Regions from separate parts of the Streptomyces sp. NBC_01233 genome, predicted to be linked through region 3. Evidence: riboswitches for the same ligand, from Rfam matches in the RefSeq annotation. Region 3 holds a riboswitch; each other region holds the start of a gene.
The links. Region 3 has a riboswitch for cobalamin ahead of metE (5-methyltetrahydropteroyltriglutamate--homocysteine S-methyltransferase). Riboswitches for the same ligand answer to the same signal wherever they lie in the genome.

Region 1: another riboswitch for cobalamin. It lies ahead of OG332_RS29125 (ribonucleoside-diphosphate reductase subunit alpha); the one in region 3 lies ahead of metE (5-methyltetrahydropteroyltriglutamate--homocysteine S-methyltransferase).
Region 2: another riboswitch for cobalamin. It lies ahead of OG332_RS38490 (ABC transporter substrate-binding protein); the one in region 3 lies ahead of metE (5-methyltetrahydropteroyltriglutamate--homocysteine S-methyltransferase).

What each region holds. Positions count from the first base shown of each region.
Region 1 is NZ_CP108514.1:6,075,013-6,084,946, reverse strand. Features, by position in the region: gene OG332_RS29155 (carbohydrate ABC transporter permease) at 1-352, opposite strand, end outside; gene OG332_RS29150 (extracellular solute-binding protein) at 479-1,762, opposite strand; gene OG332_RS29145 (GntR family transcriptional regulator) at 2,052-2,816, shown strand; gene OG332_RS29140 (carbon starvation CstA family protein) at 2,955-5,201, shown strand; gene OG332_RS29135 (YbdD/YjiX family protein) at 5,198-5,446, shown strand; gene OG332_RS29130 (GNAT family N-acetyltransferase) at 5,513-6,010, shown strand; cobalamin riboswitch at 6,052-6,183, shown strand; gene OG332_RS29125 (ribonucleoside-diphosphate reductase subunit alpha) at 6,329-8,716, shown strand; gene OG332_RS29120 (ribonucleotide-diphosphate reductase subunit beta) at 8,716-9,732, shown strand; gene OG332_RS29115 (hypothetical protein) at 9,852-9,934, opposite strand, start outside.
Region 2 is NZ_CP108514.1:8,219,906-8,229,839, reverse strand. Features, by position in the region: gene OG332_RS38500 (P-loop NTPase fold protein) at 1-1,711, shown strand, start outside; gene OG332_RS38495 (hypothetical protein) at 1,771-1,956, opposite strand; cobalamin riboswitch at 2,260-2,486, shown strand; gene OG332_RS38490 (ABC transporter substrate-binding protein) at 2,857-3,846, shown strand; gene OG332_RS38485 (FecCD family ABC transporter permease) at 3,870-4,964, shown strand; gene OG332_RS38480 (ABC transporter ATP-binding protein) at 4,934-5,809, shown strand; partial or broken gene OG332_RS38475 (hypothetical protein) at 5,820-6,548, opposite strand; gene OG332_RS38470 (hypothetical protein) at 6,692-6,922, shown strand; gene OG332_RS38465 (heavy metal translocating P-type ATPase) at 6,976-9,231, shown strand; gene OG332_RS38460 (copper chaperone PCu(A)C) at 9,228-9,752, shown strand; gene OG332_RS38455 (metal ABC transporter ATP-binding protein) at 9,907-9,934, shown strand, end outside.
Region 3 is NZ_CP108514.1:8,121,917-8,131,850, forward strand. Features, by position in the region: gene OG332_RS38095 (FAD-dependent oxidoreductase) at 1-1,555, shown strand, start outside; cobalamin riboswitch at 1,668-1,893, shown strand; gene metE (5-methyltetrahydropteroyltriglutamate--homocysteine S-methyltransferase) at 2,068-4,392, shown strand; gene OG332_RS38105 (TetR/AcrR family transcriptional regulator) at 4,411-5,085, opposite strand; gene OG332_RS38110 (galactose-binding domain-containing protein) at 5,225-7,291, opposite strand; gene OG332_RS38115 (hypothetical protein) at 7,543-9,934, shown strand, end outside.

The sequences.
Region 1 (9,934 bases), 2.0 Mb from region 3:
AGGCGAAGCTGCGGACGACCACGGTCCAGAAGTCCGCGTCACCGATCAGCTCGGTGTAGTTGGAGAACCCCGCGAAGGGGTACTTCCGCTGGATGAACTCGATCTTGTTGATGTCCTGGAAGGACAGGATCACGTTCTTGATCAGCGGGTACAGCAGCAGTGTCGCGAGGGCGAGCACCGCCGGCGCGACCAGCAGGTAGGGCAGCCACCCCGAGGGGAGCGACTTTCTGCCCCCGCGAGGAGACGTGGGACCGGGAGCGGTCGGGGACGCGGACTTCTGGGGCCGTCCGGCGGACTTCTGTGGTGCGTCCTGTGGAGCGGCGGTCATCGCTCCCTGGGAGTGCACGGTCATGGCGTGGCTTCCTCGCGGTTGACTGTGGAGTCAAATGCGCGACCGGGGGCACGGCAGGCGGCGTGGCGCCTGCCGTGCCCCCGGTGCGATCACACTGCTGGGTGGTGCGGGAACTGCGGGGTGGGACTACTTGTTGATGCGGCTCGCGATTTCCTTGTCCGCGTCCGCGCCCGCCTTGGCGGCGTCCTCACCGTTCAGGACCTTGGTCATGAACTCCTTGATGGGGTTCGGCTCGGTCTCGACGTTCGCCCAGCCCGCGGTGACCGGAGTGATCTTGCCGTTGACGCCGGCCTTGCCCATGGCCTCGGCGAAGGAACCGGCGGCCGGGGTGAAGTTCGCGCCGGCCTGGTTCGGCAGCAGGGCGCCCTTGGTCTCGGCGGCGTACTTGGTCATCTGGTCCTTGCCTGCGGCGAGGGCCAGCCACTCCTTGGCGAGCTCCTTGTTCTTGGAGCGCTCGGCGACCGCGAGGTTCGAGCCGCCGAGGAAGACGGTGCTGGTCTTGTCAGCGGTCTTGCCCGGGATCGGGAAGTAGCCGAAGTCGGCCTCCTTGCCCGCGTCCTTCAGGGCCTTCTCGGCACCGCCGGCCTCCCAGCCGAGACCGATCCAGGAGGCGACGCCGCCCTTGGGGACGATGTCGGTGGACTGCTGCGGGTTGGCCTCGTCCTTGTCCTTGGGGGCGGTGGAGAAGGACTGGAGCTTCTTGTAGAACTCCACGGCGGAAGCGGCCTGCGGGGTGCCCAGTCCGCCCTTCCACTTGGCGCCGTCCTTGACGGCGAGGTCGCCGCCCTCGTCCCAGACGAAGCCAGCGAGGACGTACCAGCTCTGGCCGGGCAGGTAGATCGGCTGCGAGGCCGGGTCGGCCGCCTTCAGCTTCTCCAGACCGGCGATCCACTCGTCGCGGGTCTTCGGCGGGGTGACGCCGGCCTTCTCGTAGGCCTTCTTGTCGTAGATGACGACGCGGTTGGCGGCGTACCACGGAGCGGAGTAGAGCTTGCCGTCGATCTCGGCCGAGGCGAGCATGCTCTTCTGCCAGGCGTCGGCGCCGAGCTTGGCCTTGTCCTTCGTCAGGTCGGCGAGCCCGCCGGTGACCGCGTAGCCGGCGGTCTGCGTGTTGCCGAGCTCGAGGACGTCCGGCGGGTTGTTCTCGGAGAGGGCCGTGGTGACCTTCTCCTGGATGCCGGTCCACTTCTGCTCTTCGACCTTGACCGTGACACCGGGGTGCTTGGCCGAGAACTCCTTGTTGACCTCGTCGATCCAGGCCTTGGGAGCGGAGCCGTCCATCACCCAGACGGTGATCTCCTTGGCGCCACCCGCGTCGGTCTTCGCCTTGTCGTCGCCGCCGTTGCCGCACGCCGCGACTCCGACCATCATGCCCGCGACACTGACCGCCGCGATGAGCTTGCGCTTCACGCCACCCTCCTCAGGGATGCCTGCCTGCACTTCCCTCGCCCGCCGCGGTGACATACGCGAAGTACTGCCGTGGGGCCGGGATCTGATCCATATTGGTTTAGACCAGTAGCTGGAGCTTGGCCTAGACCTTTAGGGGTGTCAAGGGTCTAATGAGCGGGTGCCCGGTCCGTTATCGGACCGACACCTGGGGAGAGAGAAGGCCTGTCCCCCCACTCGTGTCACGATGTGACCGCACATATCGGAGGAGCCGGTGACGGCAGCGAAACTGGAGTCGGGAAGGCGGGCGGCGATGGCCACCGAAGGGGCGACCACGGAGCCGGACGGCGGGGCAGCAACCCGCACGGCACGTGTTCCCAAGTACTACCGACTCAAGCGGCACTTGCTCGACATGACCGAGACGCTGCCACCCGGCACCCCGGTGCCGCCGGAACGCACGCTCGCGGCCGAATTCGACACCTCGCGGACCACCGTCCGGCAGGCCCTCCAGGAACTGGTCGTAGAAGGGCGACTGGAGCGGATCCAGGGCAAAGGCACCTTCGTCGCCAAGCCCAAGGTCTCCCAGGCGCTCCAACTCACCTCGTACACCGAGGACATGCGGGCCCAGGGACTGGAACCGACCTCCCAGCTCCTCGACATCGGCTACGTGACCGCCGACGACACCCTCGCCGGACTGCTCAAGATCACCACCGGCGGACGGGTGCTGCGCATCGAGCGGCTGCGCCTGGCCAGCGGAGAGCCGATGGCCATCGAGACGACGCACCTGTCGGCCAAGCGCTTCCCGGCCCTGCGCCGTTCGCTCGCCAAGTACACCTCCCTCTACACGGCCCTCGCCGAGGTCTACGACGTCCACCTGGCCGAGGCCGAGGAGACGATCGAGACCTCACTGGCCACCCCGCGCGAGGCCGGACTGCTCGGCACCGACGTCGGCCTGCCGATGCTGATGCTGTCGCGGCACTCCCTGGACGCCGACGGGGAACCGGTGGAGTGGGTGCGGTCGGTGTACCGCGGCGACCGGTACAAGTTCGTCGCCCGGCTCAAGCGCCCCGCCGTCTGACGGCCGGCGCCGCCGTCCGGCGCCGGTCCGACAGCCCTCCGGCGGCCGTCCCCCTATACCGGCAAGCGGAATACCGGAATACGGACGGGGTCTTACGTTCACCGGGCAATCCCCCGTAGATTCCCTGCGCTTACGCAGATGATCGACGAGGGGACGAGGGTCATGCCTGAACCGGAAGCAACAGGGACAGAACGGAACACGGCGAGTCCGGACACCACACCGGGCTCGCCTTCTCCGAAGTCCATCGCCGTGTGGGTGCTCGTCGGACTCGTCGGCGCCATCGGCTGGGGCGTGCTGGCGCTCTCGCGCGGCGAGGAGATCTCGGCCGCCTGGCTGCTCGCCGCCGCGCTGGGCTCGTACGCCATCGGCTACCGCTTCTACGCGCGCTTCATCGCACACCGCGTGCTCAAGGTGGACAAGACGCGGGCCACCCCCGCCGAACGCCTTGACAACGGTGTCGACTTCCATCCCACCGACCGCCGGGTCCTCTTCGGCCACCACTTCGCCGCCGTCGCCGGCGCCGGCCCGCTCGTCGGACCGGTGCTCGCCGCGCAGATGGGCTACCTGCCGGGCACCATCTGGATCGTCGCGGGCGTCATCTTCGCCGGCGCCGTGCAGGACATGATCACGCTGTTCTTCTCCACCCGGCGCGACGGCCGCTCGCTCGGCCAGATGGCCCGGGACGAGATCGGCCCCGTGGGCGGAGCCGCCGCCCTGGTCGCCGTGTTCGCCATCATGATCATCCTGCTGGCGGTGCTCGCGCTGGTCATCGTCAACGCCCTGGCGCACTCCCCCTGGGGCGTCTTCTCCATCGGCATGACGATCCCGATCGCCCTCTTCATGGGCTTCTACCTGCGCGTGCTGCGGCCGGGCCGGGTCACCGAGGTCTCCTCCATCGGTGTCGCCCTGCTCCTGGTGGCCATCGTCGCGGGCGGCTGGGTCGCCGAGTCCTCCTTCGCGGACACCTTCACGCTGGAGAAGGAGACGCTGGTCATCTGGATGGTCGCCTACGGCTTCATCACGTCGGTGCTGCCGGTGTGGATGCTGCTCGCGCCCCGCGACTACCTCTCCACCTTCATGAAGATCGGCACCATCGCACTGCTGGCGCTGGGCGTGGTCATCGCGATGCCGATGCTGAAGATGCCCTCGGTCACGGACTTCGCCTCGCGCGGCGACGGCCCGGTCTTCGCCGGCTCGATGTTCCCCTTCGTCTTCATCACCATCGCCTGCGGCGCCCTGTCCGGCTTCCACTCGCTGGTCGCCTCGGGCACCACCCCGAAGATGATCCAGAAGGAGACCCAGGTCCGGGTCATCGGCTACGGCGCGATGCTGACCGAGTCCTTCGTCGCCGTCATGGCGATCATCGCGGCCTGCATCATCGAGCCCGGCCTCTTCTTCGCGGTGAACTCCCCCGGCGGGGTCATCGGCACCACGGTCGAGTCCGCCTCGCAGGCGGTGACCGACTTCGGCTTCGCCATCTCCCCCGAGGCGCTGGCCCAGGCCGCGAAGGACGTGGAGGAGGCCAGCCTGCTGTCCCGTACGGGCGGCGCGCCGACCTTCGCACTCGGAATGTCGGAGATCTTCTCGTCGGTGATCGGCGGGGCCGGCATGAAGGCCTTCTGGTACCACTTCGCCATCATGTTCGAGGCGCTGTTCATCCTCACCACCCTCGACGCGGGCACCCGCGTCGGCCGGTTCATGCTCCAGGACACCCTCGGCAACCTGCACAAGTCCTTCAAGGACGTCAGCTGGAAGCCCGGCGTCTGGCTGGCGAGCGCGATCGTCGTCGGCGCCTGGGGCTATTTCCTGTGGGTGGGCATCAAGGACCCGCTGGGCGGCATCAACCAGCTGTTCCCGCTCTTCGGCATCGCGAACCAGCTGCTCGCCGCGGTCGCCCTGGCCGTCTGCACCACCCTGCTGGTCAAGTCCGGCCGCCTCAAGTGGGCCTGGGTGACGGGCGTCCCGCTGGCGTGGGACGTGGCCGTGACGCTCACCGCCAGCTACCAGAAGATCTTCTCCGACAATCCGAAGATCGGCTTCTTCGCGCAGCGCAGCACCTACCAGGAGGGCATCGACGCCGGGAAGGTGCTCAAGCCCGCGAAGAACATGGACGAGATGCACACCGTGGTCACCAACGCCACGGTGGACGGGGTGCTGTCGGCCCTCTTCGCCCTGCTGATCATCATCGTGCTGCTGGACGCGGCCCGCACCTGCCTGAAGGCCGTCCGCAAGCCGGAGTCGGTGAGCCTCACCGAGGTCCCGTGGACCGAGTCGAAGATCGTCGCCCCGGCCGGGCTGATCCCGACCGCCGAGGAGCGGGCGGAGCTCGCCGCGGCGGGCCTCGACTCGGGCGGCGGGCGGGTCAAGGAGACACTGTCCTCATGAGCGGCCCCACGAGCGGCTTCAGCCGCCTCACGGGCGGCCCCCGCGGCCTCCCGCGGCTGCGCGGCGCGCTGGCCCGGGCCCGGTACTACGTACGGGAGTTCTCCGGGGAGGCGGCGTACGACCGGTACGTCGCCCACGCCCGCTCCCACGACCCGGACGCGGCGGTCCCGACCCGCCGGGACTTCGAACGCGCGCGCACGGACGCGCGCGAGGCGGACCCCCGCAAGGGCTTCCGCTGCTGCTGAGTCACACCGGAGGGCCCCGCCGAAACCCGGCGGGGCCCTTCGCGCGCCTCCGGCACACTCGACCGCATGGACATCACGATCAGGCCTGTGCAGCCTGCCGAGTACGCGGAACTGGGCGAGATCACCGCCCAGGCCTACCTCGCCGACGGGCACCTGGACTTCAACGAGGACGACGGCTACCTGAACGTGCTGCGCGACGTGGCCGGCCGGGCCGCCCTGGCCGAGGTGCTCGTCGCCGAGCGGGACGGGCTGATCCTGGGCGGCGTGACCTTCGCCGCACCCGGGAGCCCGCTCGCCGACATCGCCGGCCCGGACGAGGCCGAGTTCCGGATGCTCGCCGTGGCCCGCGAGGGGCGCGGCCGGGGCGCCGGCGAGGCTCTGGTGCGGGCGTGCATCGAGCGGGCGCGGGCGATCGAGGGCGTGTCCGGCATGGTGCTCTCCACCCAGCACAGCATGACCGGCGCCCACCGGATCTACGCGCGACTGGGCTTCGTACGCGTTCCCGAGCGGGACTGGGCGCCGATCCCGGGCCTGACACTCCTCGCGTATCGGCTCAACCTGTAGCCACGCCGACACTACATGTGGGGGTTGCCGCAGACGGCCGCCCCCACATGTATGCTCAAGGCTGCTGTCGCCGCAGGGGAATTCGGTGTGAATCCGGAACTGTCCCGCAACGGTATGAAGTGTCCGCCTACCGGACACCAAGTCCGATGACCTGCCGACAGCGCGCCCGGCTCGACCGAACCGGGTGCCGACACGTCCGGGCCTCGCGGTTGGGCCGGTGGACGCCATGCGGTGTGTACGCGTTGCTGCCACGCCCGCATGCGCCCGCTCGCGCCCCGCTCCGCCGATGACCGGGCCGAGCGAGGGAGAGCTCCCGCCGTGACCATCGCGCCTTCCGCACCGCGCGCCGAGTCCGTTTCTGGCGACAACACCGAGGGCCCGGGGGCCACGCTGCTGCGTACCCTCACCGAACTTACGGCGGACCTCCCCGACACCGACCCCGGGCGCGTCGCCGCCGCCGCGCTCCGCGGCCGCAGCTCCGCCGCCGACGAGGCCGAACTGCGCGGTCTCGCCACCGAGGCCGCCGCCGGTCTGATCTCCGAGGACCCCGCGTACTCGAAGCTCGCCGCCCGGCTGCTGACGCTGGCCGTGCGCGACGAGGCCGCGAGCCAGGGCTCCACCTCCTTCTCGGCCTCGGTCGAGGTCGGCCACCGCGAGGGCCTCATCGCCGACCGCACCGCCGAGTTCGTGCGCACGCACGCGAACCGGCTGGACGCGCTGGTCGAGCACACCCTCGCCGAGGGCGCCGACGACCGCTTCGGCTTCTTCGGCCTGCGCACCCTGCACAGCCGCTACCTGCTGCGGCACCCGATCACCCGTCAGGTCATCGAGACCCCGCAGTACTTCATGCTGCGCGTGGCCTGTGGCCTCGCCGCGGACGAGAGCGTCCAGGCCGTCGAGGAAGTGGCCTCGCTGTACCGGCTGATGAGCCGCCTCGACTACCTGCCCTCCTCCCCCACCCTCTTCAACTCCGGCACCCGGCACCCGCAGATGTCCTCCTGCTACCTGCTGGACTCCCCGCTGGACGAGCTCGACTCGATCTACGACCGCTACCACCAGGTGGCGCGCCTGTCGAAGCACGCGGGCGGCATCGGCCTGTCCTACTCCCGCATCCGCGCCCGCGGTTCCCTGATCCGCGGCACCAACGGCCACTCCAACGGCATCGTGCCGTTCCTGAAGACCCTCGACGCCTCCGTCGCCGCCGTGAACCAGGGCGGCCGCCGCAAGGGCGCCGCCGCCGTCTACCTGGAGACCTGGCACGCGGACATCGAGGAGTTCCTGGAGCTCCGCGACAACACCGGCGAGGACCAGCGCCGTACGCACAACCTGAACCTCGCCCACTGGGTCCCGGACGAGTTCATGCGCCGCGTGAACTCGGACGCAGAGTGGTCGCTGTTCTCCCCGGCCGACGTGCCCGAGCTGGTCGACCTGTGGGGCGACGAGTTCGACGCCGCCTACCGCAAGGCCGAGGCGGAGGGCCTGGCCCGCAAGACCATGCCCGCCCGCGACCTGTACGGCCGGATGATGCGCACCCTCGCGCAGACCGGCCAGGGCTGGATGACCTTCAAGGACGCCTCCAACCGCACGGCGAACCAGACCGCCGAGCCGGGCACGGTCGTGCACTCCTCGAACCTGTGCACCGAGATCATCGAGGTCACCAACGACGGCGAGACGGCCGTCTGCAACCTCGGCTCGGTCAACCTCGGCGCCTTCGTCGTCGACGGGGAGATCGACTGGGAGCGGATGGACGAAACCGTCCGCACCGCCGTGACCTTCCTCGACCGCGTGGTGGACATCAACTTCTACCCGACCGAGCAGGCCGGCCGTTCCAACGCCCGCTGGCGCCCGGTGGGCCTGGGCGCGATGGGCCTCCAGGACGTCTTCTTCAAGCTGAAGCTCCCCTTCGACTCCCCCGAGGCGAAGGCCCTCTCCACCAAGCTCTCCGAGCGCATCATGCTCGCGGCGTACGAGGCCTCGTGCGACCTGGCCGAGCGCAGCGGCCCGCTGCCGGCCTGGGAGCAGACCCGCACCGCTCGCGGCGTCCTGCACCCGGACCACTACGACGTGGAGCTGAACTGGCCGGAGCGCTGGGACGCGCTGCGCGCCCGCGTCGCCGAGAGCGGCATGCGCAACTCCCTGCTCCTCGCCATCGCCCCGACGGCCACCATCGCGTCGATCGCCGGCGTGTACGAGTGCATCGAGCCGCAGGTCTCCAACCTCTTCAAGCGCGAGACGCTCAGCGGTGAGTTCCTCCAGGTGAACGGCTACCTGGTGGAGGAGCTGAAGGCGCTCGGCGTGTGGGACGCCCAGACCCGCGAGGCGCTGCGCGACTCCTCCGGCTCGGTCCAGGGCTTCGGCTGGATCCCGGCGGAGGTCCGCGAGCTGTACCGCACGGCGTGGGAGATCCCGCAGCGCGGCCTGATCGACATGGCGGCGGCCCGTACGCCGTTCCTGGACCAGTCGCAGTCGCTGAACCTGTTCCTGGAGACGCCCACCATCGGCAAGCTCAGCTCGATGTACGCGTACGCCTGGAAGCAGGGTCTGAAGACCACGTACTACCTGCGCTCGCGCCCCGCGACGAAGATCGCCCGCGCCGCGTCCGCGTCCGCCGTCCCGGCCGCCGCCACCCCGCTCCCGCAGGCCGTCGACGCCGACGCTCTGGCCTGCTCCCTTGAGAACCCCGAGTCCTGCGAGGCCTGCCAGTAATGAGCTCCACCGACAAGAAGAACCTCCTGGACCCGGGCTTCGAGCTCACGCTCCGCCCGATGCGCTACCCGGACTTCTACGAGCGCTACCGGGACGCGATCAAGAACACGTGGACCGTGGAGGAGGTCGACCTCCACTCGGACGTCGCGGACCTCGCGAAGCTGACGCCGGCCGAGCAGCACATGATCGGCCGCCTGGTCGCGTTCTTCGCGACGGGTGACTCGATCGTCTCGAACAACCTGGTGCTGACGCTCTACAAGCACATCAACTCCCCGGAGGCGCGCCTGTACCTGTCGCGCCAGCTGTTCGAAGAGGCCGTGCACGTCCAGTTCTACCTGACGCTGCTCGACACCTACCTGCCCGATCCGGACGACCGGGCGGCCGCGTTCGACGCGGTCGAGGAGATCCCCTCGATCCGCGAGAAGGCCCAGTTCTGCTTCAAGTGGATCAACGAGGTCGAGAAGCTGGACCGGCTGGAGACGAAGGCCGACCGCCGCCGCTTCCTGCTGAACCTAATCTGCTTCGCCGCGTGCATCGAGGGCCTGTTCTTCTACGGCGCCTTCGCGTACGTGTACTGGTTCCGCTCGCGCGGCCTGCTGCACGGCCTGGCCACCGGCACCAACTGGGTGTTCCGTGACGAGACCATGCACATGAACTTCGCCTTCGAGGTCGTGGACACGGTCCGCAAGGAGGAGCCGGAGCTCTTCGACGACGCCCTCCAGCAGCAGGTCACCGACATGCTCAAGGAGGCCGTGGAGGCGGAGCTGCAGTTCGGCCGCGACCTGTGCGGCGACGGTCTGCCGGGCATGAACACCGAGTCGATGCGCGAGTACCTGGAGTGCGTCGCGGACCAGCGTCTGGTCCGCCTCGGCTTCGCACCGGTGTACGGCTCGCAGAACCCGTTCTCCTTCATGGAGCTGCAGGGCGTCCAGGAGCTGACCAACTTCTTCGAGCGCCGTCCGTCGGCCTACCAGGTCGCGGTCGAGGGCACGGTCGACCTGGACGAGGACTTCTAGGGTCCCCGGTCGGGACGCGGTAACGCCGCGAAGCCGGGATGCGGTACACCACCGCGTCCCGGCTTCTCGCGTTTGCGGCGCCCGATGGTCCGGCTGCCCGTGTGCACGGTCGCCCCGGCTCAGTGGGCGACGGGGCCCCAGTGCATCCCGGCATGCCGGGTGCGGGGCCGGCGGACGGTGGGCGGCAGGCCGCCCGCCTTCT
Region 2 (9,934 bases), 98 kb from region 3:
CTCCCTCGCGACCCGGTACGAACGTCCCTTGCGTGCGCACGCGGCGGAGTACGGACACCGGGCGGCCGACGTGGTGGGGGACGTCTGGCGGGGCGAGCGGATCGGGACGGCCGTTCTCGTCGTCCTCGCCGGCGTCGCCCTGTGGAGCCTGCGGCGGTGGAGCCGGTGGGCGGACCTCCTCCGGGGTGGCCGATACGGGGTGGTCGCGATCGGCGGGCTGCTGGGCCTGGCCGCGTTCGTCTCGCTGTTCTTCGACACCGGTGTCCGGAGCGTCGTGGGGAACATCGGCGAAGACCCGGAGAGCCTCCTGCTGCTGCTCGTGGCGCTGGCCGCAGTGGCGAATCTGGCGCCCGAACAGCCGTGGGAGTTCCGGGGGCGTGTACTCGTCGCCACCGTCGGCCGCAGCCGGATCGCGCTCGGGGTGCTCCTCGTCTCGCTCGCGCTGCTCCTCACCCGGCCCACACCGCTGGCGGTCGCGACCGACCCCGAGAACCCCCTCCGGCTCGCCTGCGTTCTCGCGGGACTGCTGCTGGTCAAGGCGGGCTCCTGGACCCCTCCGGACCCGACACCGCCCCTCGTGACCGCCTGCCGCGACGAGCTGTACCGGCTGCAGACCATGCAGACGGCGTCCTCCGCGGTCACCGCGGGTGCTCCTCAGCTCCTCACCACGCAGACGGCCTCGCTGTCGACCCTGCCGCCGAACTTCCCCGAGCTGGTCTCCGACTTCCGTGACCTGCTCACGGACATCGCCGCCGAACAGCACCGGCAGGGGGAGCGGGTCGTGATCGCGATCGACGAGCTGGACCGGCTGGGCTCGGACACCGAGGCGCTCGCGTTCCTGAACGAGATCAAGGCCATCCTGGGCGTGCCCCACGTCCACTGCCTGATCTCCGTCGCGGAGGACGTCGGCGCCTCGTTCGTACGCCGGGGGCTCCCGCACCGCGGCGTCACCGACAGCTCGCTGGACGACATCGTGCACGTCCTGCCGTGCACGCTGGAGGAGTCCAAGAAGATCCTCGGGCGCCGGGCGTCCGGTCTCTCCGAGCCCTACAAGGTGCTCACGCACGCCCTCTCGGGCGGAATACCCAGGGACCTGATCCGCTACGGCCTGCGCCTGGACGAGATCACGTCCAAGACCCAGCTCATCGAACTCACGGACATCTCAAGCCAGTTGATCCTCGAAGAGCTCGCCGACACGCTCGCGGGCTTCCGCACGCTCCTGAGCAAGCAACAGTGGACGTCACGAACCAGCGCGCTCCTCATCGCGTTCCGGAACCTGACGGGCCATCTGCGAGCCGGCTGTCCCTGCGTCTCCCCCGAGCTCCGGCGGGCCCTGGAACACGTGGCCTTCCACGATCTCCACCGACACCTGGGCGAGGAAGCGGCTGCTGAGATTCCGGACGTGGCCCGGAATCTCATCGACGAGGCGTCGGCGTACGTCCTGTTCTCCCTGACCCTGCTCGACATCTTCGGCGCGGGTGACCTGGCCCGCCGCCGGGACGAGGCCGCGTCACGAGGCCCGGAAGGGGACCTGGACCTCCTGGGCCAGGCCCGTCAGGAGCTGGAGGTGTCCCCGTACAGCGCGCGACAGCTGATCGGCTCCATCCGAACCGCGTGGCGGCTCGCGGACGGCCCGGCCGCCGGCCTGCCGCCGACGGTCCCACCCGCCCGCAGCCCCGACTGCCCCCGCCACCCACGGCCGGCGGCCTGAGGGACGAGGCACGAGGCACGAGGCCGTCCGGAAACCCTTCCAGCCCGTCTGCGTCCTCCCTACTCCTCGGAGAGCACGCCGGTCTCCGACCGGTCCACCTCCTGAACTCCGGCCGGGGTTGCAGGCGGGGGTCCGGCGGTGCGGTGCCGGAACAACGAGACGACCCAGCCGCAGAGGGCGAGGAAGAGGGCGGCGCCGAGGCTGCCGAGGAATTCGGGCAGCGAAGCGCGAAGCAGGTCGTACATGGAGGTGTCCGGGCACGCCGCGGGGCCTCGGTGCGTGCCCGTCCTCTTTCCGTACGACGTGGGCGAAGTGGTCCGGACCGTCCCCCGAGACCACGGGACGTGAAAGCCCGCGCACCCCTCGGCCAGGACGGCGGGCCGGTCGAGAGGTGTGCGGTGGGTCCGAACACGCGTGAGGAGTATGCCCTTTGAGAGGGCGGGCTGGAGGCGGAGTTGCGGCTTCCGGCCTGGTTGCGGTAGGGCGTCCCGCCCCCGGTCGGCCCGGGGCGTGCGAGGGCGGCCTGACCGGGGGTGCCGGCCTCGCGGGTAGGCTGTGAGCGCAGCTGGTTCGCCCCCGTCAGCCGGACGGGGTGCGTCGCAAGAGGGAACCCGGTGGGAATCCGGGACTGCCCCGCAGCGGTGAGTGGGAACGACCGCCGTCATACGCACTGGGACCGGAACCGGTCCTGGGAAGCGACGGCCAGTAGGAGCCCGCCGGGAGACCGGCAGGCGCGCCCGCGAGTCCGAAGACCTGCCACTGCCCGCATGACGAAGCGTCGTGCGGGGTCCCGAGGCACGCCTGCCCGGGGCCTTTCTGCCGCGACTCGCGAAGGAGAGTTGACGTGGCCGACCAGACCGTCACCACCGCTGGGTGCGTTGAGCACGACACCGGCTTCCCCGACGTCCCCGTCGACGTCGACGTCCCGGGGCCGATCCCCTCGTAGGCGCGGGGCCGCCTGCCCGCCCCGTGAAACGCCCCGCCCCCAGGCGCCGTGACCGGCCGTACGGGGACGTCGCCTTGCCGTCCCCGCGAGCCGCAGCGCGATTCACCCCGCCCGGCCCCGTGCGCCCGTGTGCTCCTGCGCCCTGCGCCCCGACAGGGCGTGAAGAACATCCGATCCATCCGCGGTGAGAGGACCACCCATGCCCCGCAACCACCCGAGAGCCGTGCTGTCCGCACTCGCCGTCGCCCTGCTGGCATCCGGCTGCGCAGGCGGCACCACGCCCTTTGCCACACCCTCGCCGGGCACGACCGCCGAGGGCTTTCCGGTCACGGTCACCAACTGCGGCGTGACGAGCACCTATCAGCGCCCGCCGCAGCGCGCGGTATCCCTGAACCAGCACGCGACCGAGGTGATGCTGGCGCTCGGCCTGGAGAAGTCGATGGTGGGGACGGGCTATCTCGACGACAGGATCCTCCCCGAGTACCAGGCCGCCTACGACAGCGTGAAGGTCCTCTCCAAGGAGTACCCGTCCTTCGAGGCACTCCTGGAGGCCGAGCCCGACTTCGTCTACGGCGGGTGGACCTCCACCTTCGACGAGAAGGAGGGACGCAGCCGGGCCGCCTTCACCAAGGCCGGGATCAACACCCGCCTCAACACCGAGGAGTGCCCCACCGGCCCGGTGGACGTGGCCGCCGTGGACGAGGAGATCCGCACGGTCGCCAAGATCTTCGGTGTTCCCGAGCGGGCCGAGGAGCGGTTGGGGCAGCTGCACGCCACCCTCGGCAAGGTCGAGACCGGGCTCACCGGCGCCGCCCCGGTCAAGCTCTTCGTGTACGACAGCGGCGACAAGACGGCCTTCACCGCGGGCGGCAAGGGCATCGGCAACGAGATGATCCGGCGGGCCGGCGGGGTGAACCTCTTCGCCGACCTGGACAAGGCCTTCGGCGACGTCTCGTTCGAGCAGGTGGCGCAGCGGGCTCCCGAGGCCATCGTCATCTACGACTACGGCGACCGGTCCGTCGAGGACAAGAAGAAGTTCCTGCTCGCCCATCCGGCGCTGAAGGACGTGCCCGCGATCAAGAACCAGCGGTTCGCGGTCCTGCCGCTGTCTTCCACCGTGGTCGGTGTGCGGGTGCCGTCGGCCGTCGAGTCGCTGGCGCGTCAGCTCCACCCGGGCCTCGTCCGGTGACCGGGGCGAAGGCCTCGACACCCGTGGGGGCGGGCCCTCGCGAGGAGGTCCGGCCCGGCCTTCGCGAGGAAGACCGGCCCGACCCCGCGCGGCGCCCCGGGATCCCGTACGCCGTGGTGCTGGCCCTCCTGGGCGTGCTGGTGGTCGGCGCCGCCACCGCCGGCATCGCGGCCGGCTCGATCAGCGTCCCGGCCGACCAGGTGTGGGGCATCCTGCTGCACCGCGTGCACCCGTCCCTCGCCGAGCCGACGTGGACCCCGGTGCGCGAGACGATCGTCATGGACGTCCGCCTGCCCCGGGTACTGCTGGCCGGGGTGGTCGGCGCGGGCCTGTCGGTGGCCGGAATGGCGCTGCAGGCGCTGGTCCGCAATCCGCTGGCCGATCCGATGCTGCTGGGCGTGTCCTCGGGCGCGTCGGTCGGCGCGGTGCTCATCCTGGTCCTGAACCTGACGGTGTTCGGGCTGTTCACCCTGCCGGTGGCCGCGTTCTGCGGGGCCCTGGCCGCCTTGGTCGCCGTCTACTTCCTGGCCCGCTCCGGCGGGCGGATGACGACGGTGCGGCTGGTCCTGGCGGGTGTGGCCACGGCCGAGGTGCTGTCGGCGCTGGCCAGCTTCCTGATCGTCACCTCGAACGACCCGCACAAGACCCAGTCCGCACTGCGCTGGATGCTCGGCGGACTGGCCGGCACCACCTGGACGACGGTGTGGATCCCGGTGGGCGCGGTCCTGCTCGGGACGGCCGTCCTCCTCGGCGTCTGCCGTCCGCTCAACCTCCTGCTGGCCGGGGAGGAGGCCGCCGCGGCCCTCGGTCTGGACGTGCACCGGTTCCGCGGCGCCCTGTTCACGCTGGTGGCCCTGATGATCGGCACGATCGTCGCGGTGAGCGGGCAGATCGGCTTCGTCGGGCTGATCATGCCGCACGTGGTGCGGCTGCTCGTGGGCGCCGACCACCGTCGCGCGCTGCCCGCCGCGGTCCTCCTGGGGGCGGCGTTCCTGATCTCGGCCGATCTGGCCGCGCGCACGCTCATGAGCCCGGAAGAGGTACCCGTGGGCATCCTCACCGCCCTCGTCGGCGGCCCCTTCTTCCTCTGGCTGATGCGACGGAAGGCTGCCCGGTGACCAACCGACCGACCGGAGAGCCCGGTTCCCTCCGCGCCGAGGACGTCAGCGTCCTGGTGAACGGCAAGGCGCTGGTCCACCAGGCGTCCCTGCACGTGGCGCCCGGCGAGGTCGTGGGCCTGGTCGGCCCCAACGGCGCCGGCAAGTCCACCCTGCTGCGCACCTTCTACCGGGCGGTGCGGCCCACGTCGGGCCGGGTCCTCCTCGACGGCGAGGACGTCTGGCGCATGCCGGGCAAACGTCTCGCCCAACGCCTCGCGGCCGTACTGCAGGAGACGTCCGGGGACTTCGAACTGACCGTGTACGACGTGGTGGCGATGGGCCGCACCCCGCACAAACGGGCCTTCGCGGGCGATGACGCGGACGATCGCGGCATCATCACCCGGTCCCTGGCGGAGCTGCGCGTCGAGTCCCTCGCGCACGCGCCGTTCGACCGGCTGTCCGGCGGGGAGAAGCAGCGGGTCCTGATCGCCCGCGCGCTCGCCCAGCGCACGGGGACCATGGTGCTGGACGAACCGACCAATCACTTGGACCTGCGTCACCAGCTGGACGCACTGCGGCTCGTGCGGCGGCTCGGCGTCACCGCCGTCGTCGCGCTGCACGACCTGAACCTCGCCGCGGCGTTCTGCGACCGGATCTGTGTCATGACGGGCGGCCGCGTCGTCGCCACCGGGGAGCCTGCGGAGGTGCTGACGGCGCCGCTGCTGTCCGAGGTGTACGAGGTCGAGGCCGAGGTCATCGAGCATCCGCGCACCGGGGTGCCGTTCGTCAGCGTCCTGCCCGGCTACGAAGGGCCGGCCGACGGGGCGCCGGACGGGGGAGGGCCGGCCGTTCGCCGGGACTGACCGGACGCCATCACGCGACCCTCGCGGCAGTGCGGGCGACGGGGTGCAGGGCCGCGTACTCCAGCTCCAGCGGCTTGGACGGGGCGATCGAGACGTCGAGCCGCGCCGGAGCCGAGCCCGCCCGCCCGCCCGCACCAGGAGGTCACCGACGGCCGCGATCACCGCCCCGTTGTGCGACGAGCGTCCGCACTCCGTACTTCCCGCAGGCGGCCAGGGCCTCGCGGGTGAGCACGTCTGCGACGGCCTCCTGGAGGGAGGCGGCGCCGTCGGCCCGCGGGATCTCCTCGCCGCGCGTGCGGTGCTGCTCGGCCCAGCGCGCGGCGGCGGTGTTCGGCCCGGGGAAGGAGAGGGCGTACGGGGCGCCTCCGGGACGCGTGAGCGGGCGGGGGAACGCCACCGCGCAACGGTTGTCGCCGCGGGCGGCCCGGTCGATGGCCGGCCCGCCCGGACAGGGCAGGCCGCAGGCCGGGGTCTTGGCATCGGCCGGCCCGACCCGCAACGCACCCGAGAGGCCCGGTCCGGTGGTGACCGCGACGGCGTCGATGTCGGAGATCCGCGGCCCGGCCCGGTCCAGGGCCTCCCGTACGACGGGGTGGAAGGCGTGGAGGCGGACGCGGGCGGCGATCTGCGGCACCACCCCGCCGAACCGTGCGTGTTCGTCCGTGCCCGACGCCACCACGGGCGCGGGCAGCCGCCCGTCGGCCACGATCCCGGCACCGGTCTCGTCATACGACGACAGAGGACGACAGAGGGGGGGTTCGACGCGAACGGGTGCCGGCGGGAACTCGCACCGCACCACGCACGACTACCTCTCCGGCGGCTCCCGCACGGATGACCGCGACGGGCGCAGCGCCGTACACGTACCCAGGATCTGGAGAGCCGATGACCGGAAGGCAACCCGAGACCCGCAACCACCCCGCCTGGCCGCGCTGGGCGCCGCCGCCGGCCCTGGCCGGCTTCGTCGTGCTCCTGGCGGCCGTGTTCGCCCTCTCCTACGGGGTGGGATCGGCCGCCGGGCCGGTCGCTCCCGGCCTGCACCGGACCGGCACCGATGCGGGATCCGGCGGCGGTATGGGTGGCATGGGCGGTACGCATCCGGGGAGCGGGAGGTGACCGCGGACGCCGTGGGCGCCACCCTGGCCACGACCGATCTGACCGTCGGCGGTATGACGTGCGCGGCCTGCGTGAACCGGGTGGAGAAGCGGCTGGCCCGGCTCGACGGGGTGACCGCGACGGTCAACCTCGCCACCGGGAAGGCGCGGGTGAGCCATCCGCCGGCCGTGACCGTCCAGGACCTGGTCGCGGCGGTGGAGCGCGCCGGTTACACCGCCGAGCCGCCCCCGGCGCCCGCACCGCGTGAGGAGTCCCCGCCCGGGGAGCCGCCCGCTGACGGCGAAAGCGAAGGCGAACGCCTGGAGCGCGAACGGCTGTTGATCACCGTGCTGCTCTGCGTCCCGGTCCTCGTGCTGTCGATGGTGCCCGCCCTGCAGTTCCGCAACTGGCAGTGGCTGTGCCTCACTCTCGCCGCTCCGGTCGTCGTGTGGAGTGCCCTGCCCTTCCACCTGCGGGCGATACGCGGGCTGCGGCATTCGGCGGCCACCATGGACACCCTGGTCTCCCTCGGAGTCGTCGCCTCGTTCTCCTGGTCCCTGTACGCGCTGTTCCTCGGCGGCGCCGGCGATCCGGACATGCGGATGCCGTTCACATTCCTCCCCTCGGCGGGAGGGGAGGTCGCGCACGTCTACCTGGAAGCCGCCGTCGGAGTTCCGCTGTTCGTCCTGGCCGGCCGCCATCTGGAGGCGCGGGCCCGGCGCGGCACGGGCGCGGCCCTGCGCTCACTGGCCGGGCTCGCCGTCAAGGACGTGACCGTACGGGAGGACGGCGCGGAGCGGCGGATCCCGGTGGAACAGCTGCGGGTGGGGCAGGAGTTCCTCGTGCGACCCGGCGAACGGGTCGCCACCGACGGTGTGGTGGTCGCCGGCAGCTCCGCCCTGGACCTGTCCCTCGTGACCGGTGAGAGCGATCCTGTGGAGGTGGGGCCCGGCCGCAAGGTGGTGGGCGCCGCCGTCAACGCCGGCGGACTGCTCCTCGTACGGGCCACCGCGGTCGGCGCGGACACCCAGCTCGCCCGGATCACCCGCATGGTCACCGATGCCCAGGCGGGCAAGGCGCGGGCCCAGCGGCTGGCCGACCGCGTGGCGGGGGTCTTCGTGCCGGTGATCCTGGCCCTGGCGGTCACGGTGCTCGGCTTCTGGCTCGGTGCCGGGGCGGATCCGCAGGCGGCCGTGACCGCGGCGGTGGCGATCCTGGTCGTCGCCTGTCCGTGCGCGCTGGGGCTGGCGACCCCGACCGCGCTGCTGGCCGCGACCGGCCGGGGCGCGCAGCTGGGCGTGCTGGTCAGCGGTCCGCAGGCGCTGGAGGCACTGCGGCACGTGGACACCGTGATCCTGGACAAGACGGGCACGCTCACCACCGGACACATGAGCGTCGTCCACGTCACCGCGGTCAGCGGCGGCATCGGGCGCGAGACGGTCCTGCGCCTGGCCGGGGCCGTGGAACAAGGCTCGGAGCATCCGCTGGGCCGCGCCCTCGCCGCGTACGCGCAGCGCGCACTGGCCGGGGGCACGCTGCCCCCGGTCACGGATTTCCTGGCCACTGCCGGGGCGGGCGTCACCGGGTTCGTGGAGGGGCGGCGCGTCGACGTGCTCTCCCCCGACGACGGCCTGCCGAAGTCGCTGGCGCAGGCGCTGGCCGAGGCGGAAGCGTCCGTACTCACGCCCGTCCTGGTCCGGGTGGACGGCTTCGACGAGGCCCTGATCGCCCTCGGGGACGTCCTGCGGCCCGGGAGCTACCGGGCCGTGGACCGGCTGCGCCGACTGGGAGTGGAACCGGTGCTGGCCACCGGTGACCGGGATGCCACGGCTCGTGCGGTCGCCGCGCAGCTCGGCATCTCCGCGGTCCATGCCCGCTGCACTCCGGAGGGGAAGGCCGAACTGGTGACCCGCCTGAAGGAGGAGGGACGCCGGGTGGCGCTGATCGGCGACGGTGTGAACGACGCCGCCGCCCTGGCCCGCGCCGATCTCGGCATCGCCATGGGCAGCGGTACGGACGTGGCGATCGGAGCGGCCGACGTGACGCTGGTGCGCGGTGACATCGAGGCGGTGGCGGACGCCGTGCGGCTGGCCCGTCGCACCCTGGGGACGATCCGCGCCAACCTCGTCTGGGCGTTCGGCTACAACGCGGTCACCGTGCCGCTCGCCGCGGTCGGCTGGCTCAACCCGATGGTCGCCGCGGCCGCGATGTCCGCCAGCTCGCTGCTGGTGGTCGGCAACAGCCTGCGCCTGCGGGCCTGGCAGCCCTCGCCGAAGCTCCACGGCGGCGTGGCGACAACCCGTCCCGGCCGAAAGGACTTCCAGCGATGAACGGTCCCCTCTTCCCCACGTCTTCGGCCGAGGCGGGGCCCGGCAGCCGCCGGCTCCGCGAGGGGCTGGTCTCCGTGCTCGCACCGGTGACCGCCTGTCTCACGGCCCTGGTCGGGCTGACCGCGTGGACCACGGCGGGAGCGGCGGGCACTCCGGCCCGCATCGAGGTCGGCATAGGACGGGTCTTCCTGCCGTACGCCGACAAGGAGCGCACCGCCGCGTTCTTCCGGATCACGAACACGGGTGGGTCCGGCGACCAGTTGGTCTCCGTGACCTCCCCCGTCGTGGAGGCGGTGATGCTGAGCCGGCACGAGAGTGCCGCGGGCGCGGATTCCATGAGCATGGTCCCCTCGGCGGAGATCCCCGCCGGCTCGACGCTGCAGATGACCCCGAGCACACTGGACGTGATGATGACGGTCAAGGGCCGCTGGCACGTGGGTGATGCCGTGCCCTTCGTCCTGCACTTCCGCAACAGCGGGCCGGTCCAGGCCGTGGCCTTCGTCGTGCGGCCCGGCAGCTGAAGCGCCCTCCGTCGCCGATCTCTTCCCCTCTCGTGCGATCTCGTCCGATCTTTCCGTCTTCGGGAACCCGGAGCCCACGCCGTCCGACTACTGCGGCGTAAGGGGCGGACACTGCGGCGGAGTCATCCTGCTGCGGAGGATCGAGGGACGAGTGATGGGCGGGCTGGACGTCCACATGCGCG
Region 3 (9,934 bases):
GCACGCGGGTACCTCGATGCACCCGCGAGGACGCGGTATCAACGTACGGACCATGGAGTTGTTCCGCGTCGCCTGTGTCGAGGACCGGATCCGCGAGGCGGCCTCGGTCCTGGCGGACAACCACGGCATCCTGCAAGGCGGCTCCCTGACCGGTGAAGACCAGGAGTGGCTGTTCGAGCAGATCGACCCGGGGGGCGCACTCGCCCGCTTCAGCCCGTCGGCATGGTGCCTGTGCAGCCAGAACGACATCGAGCCGGTACTGATGTCCGTGACCCCCGGGCTCGGGGCCGACCTGCGGTTCTCCACCGAGCTCCTCTCCTTCGAACAGGACCCGGGCGGTGTGACCGCCATCGTGAAGAACCGCGACACCGGGGAGCACAGCACGGTGCGCGCGGACTACCTCGTCGCCGCCGACGGGCCGCGCAGCCCGGTGCGGGAAGGGCTGCGGATCGGCCAGAGCGGTCCCGGCGACCTCTTCCACAACGTGAGCGTCACCTTCCGGTCCCGCAAGCTCGCGGACGTGGTCGGCGATCGGCGTTTCATCGTGTGCTACCTGACCAAGCCCGACGCCGACGGGGCCCTGCTGCCGGTGGACAACAGCGAGCGGTGGGTCTTCCACGCGCCGTGGCACCCCGACCGCGGCGAGACCCTGGAGGACTTCACCGACGAGCGCTGCGTCGAGCACATCCGCCGGGCCGTGGGCGCACCCGACCTGGACGTCGAGATCACCGGGAAGGCCCCGTGGCACGCGGCCGAGCGGGTCGCGCAGCGGTACGCGGCCGGCCGGGTCTTCCTGGCTGGTGACTCCGCCCACGAGATGTCGCCCACCGGGGCGTTCGGCTCCAACACCGGTATCCAGGACGCGCACAACCTGGCCTGGAAGCTCGCAGCCGTACTGGACGGCGCGGCCGGCCCCGGGCTGCTGGAGACCTACGAGGCCGAGCGGCTTCCGGTGGCGCGGGCGACGAGCGAGCGCGCCTCGGCCCGGTCCGCCGAGCACAGCCACCCGGGGTACGAGCCCGACCCCGAGACCGTCCCCGAGGCCCAGCCCGAGCCCGCCCCGGGCGGGGGCGGACGGCAGGGCGGCGTCCTGTCCGTGGCCATGGGCTACCGCTACAACCAGGGCGCGGTCCTGGGCACCGACCCCGACCAGCCGGTCGTGCCCGAACGGATGCGTCTGTGCGGCGAACCGGGCACGCGCGCGCCGCACATGTGGCTCCGCGCCCCGGGGGAGGAGCAGCCGAAGTCCACCCTGGACCTCTACGAGCGGTCCTTCGTCCTGCTCAGCTCCGAGGGCACGCCGTGGAGCGGGGCGGCGGGATCCGTGGCCAAACGGATGAACGTGCGCCTGGACGCCTACGCCATCGGCGACGGACCGGAGGCCGACCTGATCCCTTCGAGCGGCGGCGACTGGGCCGAGGCGCACGGCACGACCGAGGCCGGGGCGGTCCTCGTCCGCCCGGACGGCTTCGTGGCCTGGAGGGCGGAGGGGGCCGTGGCTGATGAGGAATCGGTCCTCTACAAGGTCCTGACCACTCTGCTGGACCGGTACTGACCTTCCCCCCGGATCCCCGCGCCGCCCCGGCGGCGCGGGGATCCTCCGTGTCCCGGTCTCGCCGCGCCATCCGGATACTGGACAACCCTGTCCGTTGACGACGAACGCCATCTACTCTGGCAGGGCAGCTGGTTCGCCCCCGTCAGCCGGACGGGGTGCGTCGTAAGAGGGAACCCGGTGGGAATCCGGGACTGCCCCGCAGCGGTGAGTGGGAACGACCGCCGTCATACGCACTGGGACCGGTACCGGTCCTGGGAAGCGACGGCCAGTAGGAGCCCGCCGGGAGACCGGCAGGCGCGCCCGCGAGTCCGAAGACCTGCCCGTTGCCCGAGCGCGAACGACCGCGCCCGGTTTCCCGGTGACCTCGTGGGCGGGTCGGCGTGCTTCAGGCGGATCGTTTCCGGCGCGTACCTCAGGCGTACGCGCATCCGGCGGTCCGCCCGTTCCGGCACCCCTTCGCAGCCCAGGCCCGTCACCGGGTCCATGGAGACACGCTCGCGAAGGAGAGTTCCGTGACCACCGAGTCCGCAGCCGCGGCAGTACAGGCCACCGTGTACGGCTATCCCCGCCAGGGCGGCAGCCGCGAACTGAAGAAGGCCGTCGAGGGCTACTGGAAGGGCCGCGTCACCGCCGTCGCCCTCCGGGAGACCGCCCGCGACCTGCGCCGGACCAACTGGCAGCAGCTGGCCGACGCCGGCATCACCGAAGTGCCGACCGGCGACTTCTCGTACTACGACCACGTGCTGGACACCAGCGTGATGGTCGGCGCCGTCCCCGAACGCCACAGCGCCGCCGTGCGGACCGACGCCCTCGACGGCTACTTCGCCATGGCGCGCGGTACCCAGGACGTGGCGCCGCTGGAGATGACCAAGTGGTTCGACACCAACTACCACTACCTGGTGCCCGAACTCGGCCCGGACACCGTGTTCACGGCGGACTCCTCGAAGCAGGTCGCCGAGCTCGAAGAGGCGCTGGCGCTCGGCCACACCGCCCGCCCGGTGCTGGTCGGGCCGGTGACGTACCTCCTGCTGGCCAAGCCCGCCCCCGGTGTCGCCGCCGACTTCGAGCCCCTGACCCTGCTCGACCGCCTGCTGCCCGTGTACGCCCGGGTCCTGGCCGAACTGCGCGCGGCCGGAGCCGAGTGGGTGCAGCTGGACGAGCCCGCCCTCGTGCAGGACCGCACCCCCGCCGAACTGAACGCCGCCGCCCGCGCGTACCGCGGGCTCGGCGCCCCGGGCGACCGGCCGAAGCTGCTCGTGGCCTCGTACTTCGACCGGCTCGGCGAGGCCCTGCCGGTGCTGGCCAAGGCCCCCGTCGACGGGCTCGCCCTGGACTTCACCGACGCCGCCGCCGCGAACCTCGCCGACCTCGCCGCCGTCGGCGGGCTGCCCGGCAAGCGCCTCGTCGCCGGCGTCGTCAACGGCCGCAACATCTGGATCAACGACTTCGAGAAGTCCCTGTCCACCCTCGGCACCCTCCTGGGGCTCGCCGACCGGGTCGACGTGGCAGCCTCCTGCTCCCTGCTCCACGTCCCGCTGGACGCCACCGTCGAGCGGGACGTCGACCCGCAGGTCCGGCGCTGGCTCGCCTTCGCCCGGCAGAAGACCGCGGAGATCGCCGCGCTCGCCCGCGGCCTCGCCCGAGGCACCGACGCGATCGCGGCCGAACTCGCCGCCAACCGGGCCGACCTGGCCTCCCGCGCCAACTCCGCCGTCACCCGCGACCCCGCCGTGCGCGCCCGGACCGCGGCGGTCACGGACGCGGACGGCCGCCGCTCCCAGCCGTACGAGGAGCGCGCGACCGCGCAGCACGCCCGGCTGGGCCTGCCGCTGCTGCCCACGACGACCATCGGATCGTTCCCGCAGACCGACGAACTGCGCGTGGCCCGCGCCGACCTGCGGGCCGGCCGCATCGACACGGCGGGCTACGAGGACCGCATCGAGGCCGAGATCCGGGAGGTCGTGGCCTTCCAGGAGAAGGCCGGCATCGACGTCCTCGTGCACGGCGAGCCCGAGCGCAACGACATGGTCCAGTACTTCGCCGAGCAGCTCACCGGCTACCTCGCCACCCAGCACGGCTGGGTCCTGTCCTACGGCACCCGCTACGTCCGCCCGCCCGTCCTGGCCGGCGACATCTTGCGCCCCGACCCGATGACCGTGCGCTGGACCACGTACGCGCAAGCGCAGACCGGCCGCCCCGTCAAGGGCATGCTCACCGGCCCCGTCACCATGCTCGCCTGGTCCTTCGTCCGCGATGACCAGCCGCTCGGCGACACCGCCCGCCAGGTCGCGCTGGCCCTGCGCGACGAGGTGAACGGCCTGGAGGCGGCGGGCACCTCCGTCATCCAGGTGGACGAACCGGCGCTGCGGGAGACCCTCCCGCTGCGCGCCGCCGACCACGCCGGCTACCTGGCGTGGGCCACCGAGTCCTTCCGGCTCACCACCGCCGGGGTCCGTCCGGACACCCAGATCCACACGCACATGTGCTACGCCGAGTTCGGCGACATCGTCGACGCGATCGAGGCCCTCGACGCCGACGTCATCAGCCTGGAAGCGGCCCGTTCGCACATGCAGGTCGCCGACGAGCTCGCGGGCGCCGACTACCCGCGCGAGGTCGGACCCGGCGTCTGGGACATCCACTCGCCGCGGATCCCCTCGGTGGCCGAGGCGTCGGCGCTGCTCCGCAAGGGCCTGGCGGCCATCCCGGCCGAACGGCTGTGGGTCAACCCCGACTGCGGCCTGAAGACCCGGGGCTGGCCGGAGACCAGGGCCTCCCTGGAGAACCTGGTCGAGGCCGCCCGCCAGGTCCGCGCCGAGGTCACCGCCGACGGAGCCTGATCCGGGGACCCGGCCGCCTCAGTCGGAGCGCGGGGGTGCGACGCGCTCCCCGACGGGCGGCCGGGCCCCGTCGCCGTGGTCGCCGAAGCCGCCGGCGCAGTCGTCCCCGACGAGGCCCGCCACGTGGTCGGTGATCGTGTCGAGGATGTCCGTGGAGATCTTCTCGTCGCCGAGCACGAGGTGGTTGAGCGTCAGCCCGTCCGTCATGGCGGCGAGATAGCGGGCGAGTACGGTCACGGGGACGCGGAGTTCGAAGCCCATGTGGTGACGGAGCTGTTCGATGAGCTCGGTGTAGGTGTCGGCGTACAGCCGGTACTGGCGTCGCGCCAGGTGCTCGAAACCGGGCCGGCGCAGGGCGTACTGCGTGAGTTCGTACGTGAGCATGTGCTCGCCGGGGTGGGCGGACACGTGGTCCCAGTACGCCTGGAAGCCGGCCCGGACGGTCTCGCGGAGGGTGGCCTTCGGCTGGATCGCCTCCTTCACCACGGTGATGCTGTGCTCGGTGATCGCCGCCATGACGGATTCGAGCAGGGCCTGCTTGGAGTCGAAGCAGTAGTGGAAGACGCTCAGTGACACGCCCGCCTCGGCGGAGATCGACCGGGTCGTCGTCCGGGCGACCCCGTCGCGGGTCATCGCGCGGATGGCGGCCTCGGTCAGCTGCCGGCGCCGGTCGGCCGACGGCATCCGTGCCATGGGCGATCCCTTCGGTTCGTGCTGCTGTGCCGTGCTGTGGGATACGGGGCGGTGCCGTGCGGCGGCGGGAAGGCGGCCGGGGCCGGCCGGATCGGTGAGGATCCGGCCGGCCCCGGCCCCGGACACCGCCCGGGCGGCGTCAGCTGCTGTAGACGCCGACCTCGTGGAGCGAGTACCCCCACTGGGTGCCGCGCTGCAGTCCGTGGACGCGTACGTACCGGGCCGGGGTGCCGGCGAACTGCGCCGTGTCCAGCCCGCCGTCACCGGTGGTCGTGGACCACGCGGACTGCCAGTTCGTGCCGTCGCCCGAGAGCTCGATCCGGTACGACGTGCCGTGGGCGCGTTCCCAGTCGAGGGTGACGCGCTTGACCAGGCCCGGTGTCCCGAGGTCGATCTGGAGCCACTGGTCGTCGCTCCAGTCGCTCGCCCAGCGGGTGCCCGTGTTCCCGTCCACGGCCCGCGAGGGCGCGTAGCTGATGAACGGGTTCCACTCGGACGAGCTGGCCGAGGCGGCGGCGCCCGCGGCGAGGTTCACCCCGGCCTTGTGCTTCTCGGACGAACCCCAGGTGGTGAGGTAGGACTCGGCGCCCCGGAACAGGTCGTCCACCACGTCCTGGCCGCCGGTGATCCGGATGTCCTCGATCCAGTCCGGGACCAGGCCGTAGTGCGAGGCACCGTCGGTGTTGAGGTCCCAGGTGCGCACGCCCGTGGTCTGCTTGTCGATCACGGAGCCGCCGTCGGTGCTGCGGAAGGGGTAGCGGACCGGGTTCGGGGTGTCCGCGCCGCGGGGGCCGGGCCAGCCTCCGACGCCGTTCATGTCGGTGCCGTAGCCGTAGCCGACCTTGTACTTCTCGCGCAGCGCATCCGTGCGCTTGGCCTCCGCACTGAAGGCCTCGGAGCCGCCCATGTACTGGGCGACGAAGCCGCCGAGCCGGTACACCCGCTCCGTCCAGTCGAGGTCCATCCAGCTGTGCGAGGAGATCACGCCGGGGTACGACTCGGATTCGAGGATGTCGAAGGCCCGGCCCGCGGCCTTGACCCCCATGTGGTCGATCTCCAGCATCATCTTGCGTTTCATCATGCCGCGCACCGCGTACTCGCCGAGATCGGTGAGACCGCGGGTGTTGCACTGAGCGTCCGCCGCGTACGAGGGGACCGCCACGCCCGCCGGGAGCTGCTTCTGCGCCTCGGGCGCAGCCGCGAGACCGATGGGGTTGTCGTGCTGCGGGCCCTTGCACTTCTCCGTCTGCCAGAAGGTGCCGGTGGACAGGAACTGGCCCACGTTGATCGCCGTGCCGAGCGCGCCCTGGTCGAAGCGGACCCCGCACAGGGCGTTGTCGAACTTGTGGCACAGGAACATGCTGCGCACGCCCAGCCTGTGCAGCTCGTCCAGGCCGCGGTCGATGTCCTCCTTGCTGCACTGCGCGATGTCCAGGATCTGCTTGCAGCCGAACGGCTCGGAGGTCTCGACCCCGAGGACGACGGCCAGCTTGCCCTGCTTGACGACGTCGCGGGCCTGCGCGGAGTCGGTGACGATCCGGAACCAGCCCTTGCCCGGGCCGCCGTACATCTTGTCGATGTACGCCTGCATGTCGTACGTCTTCTGCGCCTCCAGGCGGATGGCGGTCATCTCGTCGCAGCCGCGGTCCTTGAAGAAGTAGACCGAGCAGATGACGCCGTTGGTGACGAGGTCGTTGACGAGCACCCGCTGGCCGCCGCGCCAGGCGCGTTCGACCCAGGCGTAGTAGTTCTGCTGGTGGGTCAGCGAGTCGTGGGCGGGCCAGTCCTTGAAGGTCGGCCAGCCGTCCGGGTCGTGCTTGCCGTCGCCGCCCTTGGTGATGAAGTCGAAGATGGCGAGCGTGCCGTCGGGGTAGTGCTCGGGGCAGTCCTTGAGCGCGTCGGCCACCCCCTGCTCGGAGAACGGCTTGCCGCAGATGAGACGGCCGCCGAAGCCCTCGTTGGACATCAGGTGGTCGTGCGCGTCGACGAAGCCCCGGACGCGTCCCTGGGAGTCGGTCCCCTTGAAGGGTTCGCCGGTGACGTTGATCTCGGAGTCGGGTGCGGGCCGGGCGACCGGGTTCCACCAGCCGGGGTCGGCGGCGGAGGAACTGGGCACGGGGCCGAGCACCATGGCCACCACGGCGAGGAGCAATGACAGGACCGCGAGGGGCCTACGCCTGTGGTGCGTGTGTCGGGAAATGGTCATCACTCACGTCTTCGGTCAGTGGATGGCGCGGTCGAGGAGCCGGAACCGCCCGGGGGCACGACGGCCACGGCCGTATGGCACGGCTGTGGCTTGTTTGTCATGGCCCGCACAAGCGGTGGGTCGAGAATCGCCACTGGCGGCAGCAGAGTCAAGAGTCCGGGACAGATGACCTGATGGCTCGTCAGTCCGGCCGGATCGGATCCCGGGCCGTGGTGCCGGCGGTGTCGGTGGGGCATGCGACGATCCCAGGCATGATCGCTTCGTCCGCTGCCCTGCTGCCCACCGCGGGTACCCACGTCTCGACCACCTACGCCGACTGGGTCGCCGCCCACGACCCGGACGCGGCCGGGACCGCGCGCGCCCTGGTCGAGGACATGCGCTCCGAACTGGGCCGCTCGCGGACCAAGCCCGGCCGGTTCGTCGACACGATGGCGGCGCGGGCGCGACGGCTGCCGCCGGCGCACCTGCCGTGGTTCTGGGACGCCGTGGGACACCGGTTGATCGGATACGGGAGCCGGCCCGGCGGGCGGGCCTACGCAGCGGCACGGGAGGCCGAGGCCCGGCACGGACTGCCGGTGGACCCGGGCTACCGCCGGGCCAACGCGCTGCTGTTCGCCACGGGCGGGGCCATGCCGGCCAAGGAGTTCGGGGCTCACCAGCGGTTCCTCGCCGAGACGTTGGAGCCGGCGGCGGCGCACGCGGCCCTGGACGCGTTCCTGACGGCGTGGGCGGGCTCGCCCGCGGACCTGCCGGCGGATCTGGTGCGCCGCGTACGGGCGTCCGCGAAGGCGGCCGGGCACGGGGACGAGGAGGTCGCGCGGCTGGTGGGCGCGATCCTGTCGGTCACCCGGAAGAAGTCGGTGCCGGACGCGCTGCTGACCGCCGCGGAGCAGGTCCTGACGGCCCATCGGCCGGCGGACACGGTCGCGGCCGGGCTGGTGGAGGTCTTCCCGGACGGGGTGACCGACGGCGGGGCGTGGCTGCGGATGCTGATCGGCTGCGGCGTGGCGGAGGCGATGGAGGCCGGACGGGTGGTGCCGGAGGGCGGACTGCACCACTGGGTCGGGAACTTCGTCCGCATGTACCAGTACGCGGCCCAGTCCGGCGGCGGCGTCGCCCGCCAGCCGCTCCCGGCGGAATTCCTCGACCTCGTGGGCCGGTTGGGGCCACGGCTGCGGGTGGCGGGCGACCCGGTGACGGTGCACACCACCCGGCACCACTACCAGGGCTTCGACGCGGACGTGCTGGACGCCTGCCTGGCGGCCGGGGTCGCGGTCGTCGACCCGGGTCCGCAGACGCGGATGCGCTTCTGGGGCGAGGGGTCCCGGCGGGACCTCGTCGCACTGGCCGCCGACCCGGTGTTCGGCCCGCGTCTGGAGGGGACCGTACACGCGGGTCTGACGCCCCACTGGTCGGCGGCGCACGGCCGCCGGCCCGGGTCCGCGGTGACGCTGCTGCCGGGCAACGGGGGCATCGCCCACGAGGTGGCCGGGCGGGTCGGCAAACTCGTCGACACGGTCGCGGGCGGCGGCATGGCGGGGGCCGAGGAGGCCGTGGCCGAGCTGGAGACCCTGCTGGACCGGCCGACGGTGACGGCGCTCGACGGGATCGCCGACGCGCTCGCGGGGGCCGGCGCCGCGGGCGCGCTACGGCGCTCGCTGGCGGCCGGCCTGCCCGAGGAACTGGCCTGGCCGGACCTGGAGTCGGTGTACGCGCAGTTCGCGGCGGACGCCGGGACCGCGACCGGGACGGCGGACACCGGGCCAGAGGCCGCGGACGCCGGATCCGGGGGAACGGACGGGACGCCGCCGGAGGCCACGGGCGTGGCCGGGGTGGCCGGGGTGACCTCCACCTGGCCGGTGCTGACGGTGTTCGGGCGCGACCGGGCGGTCGCCGTCGCCCCGGACGGGGTGCGGGGCTCCTGCCGCTTCACGGTCCCGGACGGGGCGACCATGTACGCCGTCCACTACGTGGGCGGTTCCTTCCTGGTGAGCTGGACCCTCAAGAAGAGCCCCTGCCACTGCGACACCGCCGTCTGGGCCGGCCGTCCCGAGGAGCCGTTCACGCCGGACCAGGTGAGCGGCCTGGTGCCGTTCGCCGGCAGCCTGGACGGGGCCTACGGCTTCCAGTTCGAGACCGCCGACGGGGGCGGGCGGCACGGCGGCACGCGCGTGCTGCGACCGGGCGGCACCGAAGGCATCGACGGGGACGAGCTGCTGCTCGGCGACGGCTCCCGGATCTGGACCAACGCCGTCTTCGTGCGGCGGCCGTGGGAGGTGGTGGACCCGGTCACCGGGGAGCGGCAGGGGGCGACCCCGCTGCCGGACTTCCCGGGCCGCCCCGCGAGTGCCGATCCGGCCGCGGAGCCGTCCGAGACCGGTATGAGCCTGGCCGCGGAAGCGCTGCAGCTGGCGCCGCTGCCCGACGGTCTGGACGGCTCCCCGCTGGGCAGCCGGGACGGGCTGGTCGGGACCCGGGTGCTGTTCCGCACCCGGCACCGCGACCACGCGCCCGACCACTATCTGGTGGAGAGCGTGGACGGGCGTACGGCCCGCTTCGACATCGACCGGCCCGGGCAGGAGCCCTGGGCCCTGTGGGCCCCGCCGGAGGGCGCGGTGGAGGACGTGGTCCTCGCCGAGGCGC